DNA from 2 places in the Plantibacter sp. LMC-P-059a genome. Region 1 is predicted to be linked to the other one. Evidence: riboswitches for the same ligand, from Rfam matches in the RefSeq annotation. Region 1 holds a riboswitch; the other holds the start of a gene.

Evidence for each region. Region 1 has a riboswitch for thiamine pyrophosphate ahead of QRN27_RS01330 (ECF transporter S component). Riboswitches for the same ligand answer to the same signal wherever they lie in the genome.
Region 2: another riboswitch for thiamine pyrophosphate. It lies ahead of thiM (hydroxyethylthiazole kinase); the one in region 1 lies ahead of QRN27_RS01330 (ECF transporter S component).

Annotation. Positions count from the first base shown of each region.
Region 1 is NZ_JARVRZ010000001.1:275,442-278,841, forward strand. Features, by position in the region: gene QRN27_RS01325 (ABC transporter ATP-binding protein) at 1-1,094, opposite strand, end outside; gene QRN27_RS01330 (ECF transporter S component) at 1,097-1,726, opposite strand; TPP riboswitch at 1,763-1,871, opposite strand; gene QRN27_RS01335 (hypothetical protein) at 1,923-2,252, opposite strand; gene dinB (DNA polymerase IV) at 2,262-3,400, opposite strand, start outside.
Region 2 is NZ_JARVRZ010000006.1:184,377-187,776, forward strand. Features, by position in the region: gene thiE (thiamine phosphate synthase) at 1-540, opposite strand, end outside; gene thiM (hydroxyethylthiazole kinase) at 537-1,397, opposite strand; TPP riboswitch at 1,380-1,480, opposite strand; gene QRN27_RS14215 (DUF1622 domain-containing protein) at 1,541-2,032, shown strand; gene QRN27_RS14220 (HAD family hydrolase) at 2,029-2,715, opposite strand; gene QRN27_RS14225 (CDP-alcohol phosphatidyltransferase family protein) at 2,795-3,400, opposite strand, start outside.

The DNA.
Region 1 (3,400 bases):
GCGGCGACGAACTGATGCTCCGGGTCTTGGAAGACCGTCCCGATGCGGGTGAGCAGCTCGGTCGACTTCCAGCGGATGGGCCGTGGACCGATCCCCCCGGCGAGCCGGCGGCCAGCGTCCACGGTTCCGGCGAGCTCGGGCAGCAGACCGGCCAAGGTGAGGGCCAACGTCGACTTCCCGGCCCCGTTGGGGCCGACGATCACCGTGGCGGCGCCCTCCGGCACGGCGAGGTCCAGGTGCGCCTGCACCGGCTGGGAGCGGACCCGTCCGATCGTCAGATCGGACGTCGTCAAGACGGCTGCGTTCGGCTGCACTATCCGGCGGGGCGGCAGCCCCAGCGGGATGCCCGGTACCCAGACGCCGGCGTCGGCGAGCCTGCGCCCGACATCGTCGAGGACCACGGAGGGAGCACCGTCCGCGAGGACCCCTCCATCCGCATCGAGCACGACGACCCGCGTCATCAGATCGCGCCAGACGTCGACCCGGTGTTCGATGACGACCAGGGTCGACGAACCGTCGTCGACCACCCGCGCGACGGCGTCCCTGACCTCAGTGACGCCGATCGGGTCGAGGTTGGCGGTCGGCTCGTCGAGCAGGAGGAGCGAGGGCTGCATGGCAAGCACCCCGGCGAGGGCGAGCCGCTGCTTCTGTCCGCCCGACAGCGCCGAGGTCGGGTGGTCCAACGGGAGGTCGAGGCCGACGGCCTGCAGCGACGAGACGACCCGTCGCCAGATCTCCTCGCGCTCGACCCCGAGGTTCTCGCAGCCGAACGCGACGTCGTCGCCGAGCTTGGACAGGATGACCTGCGAATCGGGATCCTGCAGCACGAGGCCTATCCGACCCCTGGCCTGTTCCGGCGGGACCCCGTCCACAAGCAGCGACCCGCGAGCCTCACCCTCGTCCGCTCCCCCGAGGACACCGGCGAGCGCATGGATCAGGGTCGACTTGCCGGCGCCGGACGCGCCCAGGAGGAGGACCCGCTCCCCCGGTTCGATGACGAGGTCGAGGTCGCTGACCGCCCATGCCTTCCGACCGGCGTGACGCCACCCCCAGTCCTGGGCGACGACGCGCGCCGGACCGGTCGCACCGACCACGCTCAGACCTCGCGCCGCGCGTCCCGCCCTGAGGCGAACCGGCTGAGCGCGCCCGTAGAGGCGAGCGCCTTGACGAGGACCCAACCGACGACGCCAGCGAGGATCGCGCCGGAGACGAGCAGTGAGCCGAGGTAGATCGCGTTGAACTCGGCACCCTTCTCCAGGTTCGCCGACATGAACAGCTCGAGCAGCCATGCGCCGGCACCGGCGCCCGCACCGGCGAGGATGGCCGGGACGAGGCCGAAACGCTTGTAGGCCAGCGCGGCGAACATGAGCTCGGCTCCGAGCCCCTGGGCGAGGCCCGAGTACACGGTGGTGATGCCCCACGCGTTGCCGATGAGCGCGGAGACGACGGCCCCGATGGTCTCGACGAGGACGGCCGCGCCGGGCTTCCTGATGATGAGCCCGCCGAGGACGCCGCCGAGCAGCCAGATGCCGACGGCGATGCCGCCGAAGCCGGGCGTCACGGCACTCGCTCCGGCGTACCAGAGCGATCCGAGCGTGTTCCACGCCCAGAAGATGAGGCCGGTGGCGACGCCGAGGACGGCGACCACGACGATGTCGACGACCCTCCAGCGGAGGTTCCGCGCGGCGGCGCGTTCAGACGAGGAGATTTTGGTCGATGCTGACACGATACGTGCCCTTCCTGTAGACGGAAAAGAGCACGGGATAGCGAGAAATGGTCTCCCTGCGCTGGCATGATCCAGATCAGGTTCGACGGTCGAAGGCGAATACCTTCCTCTCAGCCCGGTTCACCGGACTCCCGTGGTGGCACGAGTCTAACCCCTGCCGCGCAGGATCACTCGACAGGGGTTCGACGGGGGAAGGCTACTTCTTGAGCGCCTTGATGAGCCCGGACAGGGCCTTGCCGCTCACCCAGATGAACGGGATGGCGACGGCGATCAGCGAGATGAGGTTCGGGTCGAACCGGAGGCCCTCGTCCGTCTTGATGTAGGCGCCGACGGGGATGGAGACGCCGCCGCCTCCACCGCCACTGGGCGCGTCGTCGCCGTCTCCCTCGGACCCGCCACCGAAGCCGTAGTACGTCAGCGCCACCGGCACGAGCTTGGTGCCGTCGATGTCCTGCTGCTCTCCGTAGGCCGCGGTCACGCCGAGCCCCTTGGTCTGTTCTGCCAGCTTCTCCACGAGATTCGTCATGCTGCCACGCTACCGCTGCGCATCCGCCGGTCCAAGGGGTTGATCCGTGCTCCCAGCACCCTGCGAGTCGCCTCGACTCCCGAGGCCTCGTCGCCGCGGTTTCCCGAGGAGCGAGGCTGGAGCGATCGCGAGGTCGCCGAAGCGGCTGGCCACCCGATCGATGGTCTGTTCGGCACCGCGCCACTCCTCGTCGGGATCCCACAGCGCCGAACCGGCCTCCTCGGCGGGCACCAGTTGATCGACCTTCACGCCGACGAGGCGGACCAGACGCCCACCCCGATCGAGGTCGTCGAAGAGCGACGCCGCCTCGTCGTAGACGCGGCGCCCGACGTTCGTCGCCTCGCCGATGGTCCGTGACCGGGTCACGAGGCTGAAGTCGGCGTAGCGGACACGGATGCTGATGGTCCGGCCGGCGTACCCGCCCTTCCGGAGGCGGATCGCGACGAGTCCGGCCAGGTTCAACAGCTCGCGTTTCAACACGGTGGGATCCGCGACGTCCGTCGGGAACGTCACTTCGTGGCTGACGCTCTTCTCCCGCCGCGCCAACTCGATCCCGCGCGGGTCGATGCCGTTCGCGAGCTCGAGGAGCCGGCGTCCGGACGCCTCGCCGACGGCGCGCTGCAGCATGGACAACGGAGTGGAGGCGAGCTGACCGATGGTCCTGATACCGCGGTTCGTGAGCTGTTCCTCGGTTCGTCCCCCGACGCCCCACAGCGCTCCCACCGGCAACGGGTGCAGGAAGGAGAGCGTCTCGGCAGCCGGCACGACGAGGAGGCCGTCGGGCTTCGACAGCCCGGACGCGAGCTTCGCCACGTACTTCGTCGCTGCGAGGCCGACCGAGCACGGGAGCCCGGTGGCGTCGAGGACCCGTTGCTTCACGAGCGCCGCGATCGTCCGCGGACTCCCGAGCAACCGGACCGCCCCGGAGACGTCGAGGAACGCCTCGTCGATGCTCAGCGGCTCGACGAGCGGCGTCACCGACTCGAAGACCTCCATGACGCGATCCGAGTACTCGCGGTATCGGCCGTGATGCGGCGGGAGGACGACCGCGCTCGGGCACAGCCGCATGGCCTGGGACACCGGCATCGCTGCGCGCACGCCGTACTTGCGGGCCTCGTAGCTCGCGGAGGTGACGACCGAGCGGCCCT
Region 2 (3,400 bases), on a different contig from region 1:
GGCGGCGATCGCGGCGAACCCGTCCACGCCGAGCGGCTCGGGGTGGTCCGGTTTCGTCGCCGTCGGGCGGATCACGCCGACGCCGAGGTAGTCGACGGTCCCGGCGGGCAGGGCGGCCACCGCGTCGAGGTGGGCGGGCGTGTTCGCCGTCAAGCCCACCACGGCCGCGTCACCCACGATCCGGCGGACCGCGTCGACCGGGAGGTCGCTCTGCCCGACGTGGACACCGTGGACGACGGCGCCGGCGGAACGGGCGGCGAGGAAGACGTCGACCCGGTCGTCGACGAGGAGCAGGGCTCGACCCGATACGAGCTCCGCGGCACGGACGGTCAGGTCGAACAGCTCGCGAGCCGTCGCGGTCTTCTCACGCAGTTGCACCGCGGTCACCCCGCCGTCGACGGCTCGGCGCACGACGTCGAGCACGCCCCGGGCGCCGCTGGCCGAGGCATCCGTGACGAGATACGTCTCCATGGCCCGGCGCACGAGGGCGGCGTGCGAACGGGCGGCGTGCACGCTGTCGGACACCGTCTCGGCGCTCATGCCACCACCGCCAGTCGGCGGACGGTCTCCGCATCGAGGAGGTGGAGGCGGTCGAGGAAAGCCGGGGCGAACGACCCGGGCCCGCGGCTCTCCGCCGCGGCCAGCTGAGCGGCGACCGTGTACACGCTCGTTGCGGCCACCGTCGTCAGCAAGCGGTCATCGTGGAGCGAAGCGAACGCGGCGAACACCGCACCGAGCGCGCATCCGCCGCCCGTCACGAGAGTGAGCCACGGGTGTCCGTTGGAGCAGCGGACGATGCGCTCACCGTCGGTGATGACGTCGGTCGGACCGGAGATCGCCACAACCGCTCCCGAGGTGCGCGCGATCGCGGTCGCAGCCTCGATCGCACTGTCGACGGAGTCGGTGCTGTCGACACCGCGACCGCCGGCGCCGAGGCCGGCGAGCGCGATGATCTCGCTCGCGTTGCCCCGGACGATCGTCGGCCGGAGTGCCAGGAGCTCCGCGGCGAGCGCCGTCCGGACGGGGAGGGACCCGACCGCGACGGGGTCGAGCACCCACGGGGTGCCCACCTCGTTCGCGGCGGTCGCGGCTTCGATCATGGCCTGGCGCTGCTCCGCTTGCGGCGTCCCGAGGTTGAGGAGCACGCCGGAGGCGATGCGGGCGAACGGCCCGGCCTCCGTGGGGATGTCGGTCATCGCCGGGGCGGCACCGACGGCGAGGAGGACGTTCGCCGTGAAGTTCGTGACCACGGCGTTCGTGATCGATTGGACGAGTGGGGTGCGCTCGCGCAGCCGGTCGAGGAGGTCCCCCGCCGCGGTCGCGAACCCGCCGGCGGCGGACTCGTCGGTGGACGGGTGGGCAGACTGCTGCGGTGTGCGAATGCTCATTCGCGACATCCCTTCGCTCGGACTAACGAGATCAGGTTCGACGGGTGTGTTCTCAGCCGGTCGTCTTGGGATCGGCACCCCGTGTCACTCGCGACCACCATAGCGGGTCGGTGGCGCTTCCCGTCCGGCGAGGCGACGAGGATGATGGGCGCATGGACTTCTTCGAGCTGGTCACCATCGTCTTCGAGGTCGCCGGTGTCGGGGCGATGGTCGTGGGCTTCGTGATCGCCGTCGCCCTCTCGGCCCGCCTGTGGCTGCGCACCCGCGACGGCGGGCGGGCGTTCCGGATGCTGCGGGAGACGATCGGCTCGGTGATCCTCCTGGGGCTCGAGATCCTCGTGGCCGCCGACCTCGTGAAGACGGTCACGTCCACCCCGTCGCTGACCGACGCAGCCGTCCTGGCGATCATCGTCGTCATCCGCACCCTGCTGAGCTTCTCCCTGCAGATCGAGATCGAAGGGACCCTGCCCTGGAGACGCCTCGCGACGACGGGACCGCAGGCGTTCGGCCAGGCCGTCGCGCGCGGCGGCGAGCGGCCACGGCGGTCCACCGAGGAGCAGCCCGTGACGGTGCCGGACGCCGACAAAGCCACGGCCACGCCGGATGACGACGGCCGGTTCCCGGAACTGCGCAGTCGCGGCTAGCGCGTGGAGGCGGTTTCCGCCCAGGTGTCTCGGATGAGGTCGGGCAGCTCACGCATGTCGTCGAAGACGTGGGTGCCGTCGCCGACGAGCCGCTCGGCCGGCGTCATGCCGCCGGCGTAGGCGTACACGGTCATCCCCGCGGCCCGCGCGGCGAGCACGCCCACGACGCTGTCCTCGACGACCGCGCACCGCTCGGGGGCGGTGTCGAAGTCGGCGGCCGCGTGCAGGAAGAGGTCCGGGGCCGGCTTGCCGACGGCGACGTCGGTCGCGCTGAAGATCCGCCCGGCGAACCGGTCGTGGATGCCCACCTGGCCGAGGTTCCGGACGACGTCGTGGAGCATGCCGTTCGAGGCGACGCACAACGGCACCCCGGTCGCCGCGATGCCGTCGAGCGCGTCGACGACGCCGTCGACCGCTTCCAGCTCGCGCTCGCAGATGCCGCGGAACATGTCGCTCCAGCGTTGGATCCAGTCGGCCTCCAACGGCTTGCCGAGCCGTGCTTCGACGAGGGTCGCGTAGGTCTCGAACGACGCGCCGACGAACAGTTCGCGCACCTCGGCCTCGGTGTAGTCGCCGCCGACCTCGTTGAGGAGTTGCAGGTTCACCCGCACCGAGATGCGTTCCGTGTCGACGAGGGTGCCGTCGCAGTCGAAGATGACGAGGTCCGGATAGTCGACTGGCATACTCCGAGCCTAAACGACGCCGCCTGCGTCCACGCCTGGCGCGTCTCCGGGAAGCGGCCGGCATCGTGACCGACGGCGATCAGCGGGAGATGCCGACACCCTGCCGCTGCCACGTGACGATCATGCGTCGCGCATACTGGGTCGCCGCGACGAAGTGCCCGACGAGCCCGAGGAGGATCGCGACGAAGCCGATGCCGCCGAACACGCGGGACAGCGGCGACGCCGGATCACCGCCGCCGAGGGCGAGCCCGGTGAGCAGCGCGAAGAAGCCGACGAAGAGGAGCACCGTGCGGATCTTGCCGGCGAGGCTCACCGGTACCTCGGGCGTCCCGCGGAACGCGACGACCGCGATGAACGCGAGGAGGAGGTCGGGCACGATCATGACGACGAACACCTGCCACGGGATGATCTGCGCGACGGCGAAGGAGGCCGCGACCACGACGACGGTCAAGCGGTCGGCGACGCCGTCGAGCCAGGTGCCGAGCGCCGAGACGGTCCCCATCCGGCGCGCGATCTGCCCGTCGGCGACGTCGCTCAGGAACACGACCGCCCCGACGACGAGCGCCGCCAGGTAGGAGCCGGTGACGACGAGGACGGCGAAGACGGGGAGCAGGAGGATGCGTCCCGCCGTGATCGCGTTGGGCAGGTTCCGCCAGTCGTCGTCCGCGAAGAGCTGGGTGCGGAG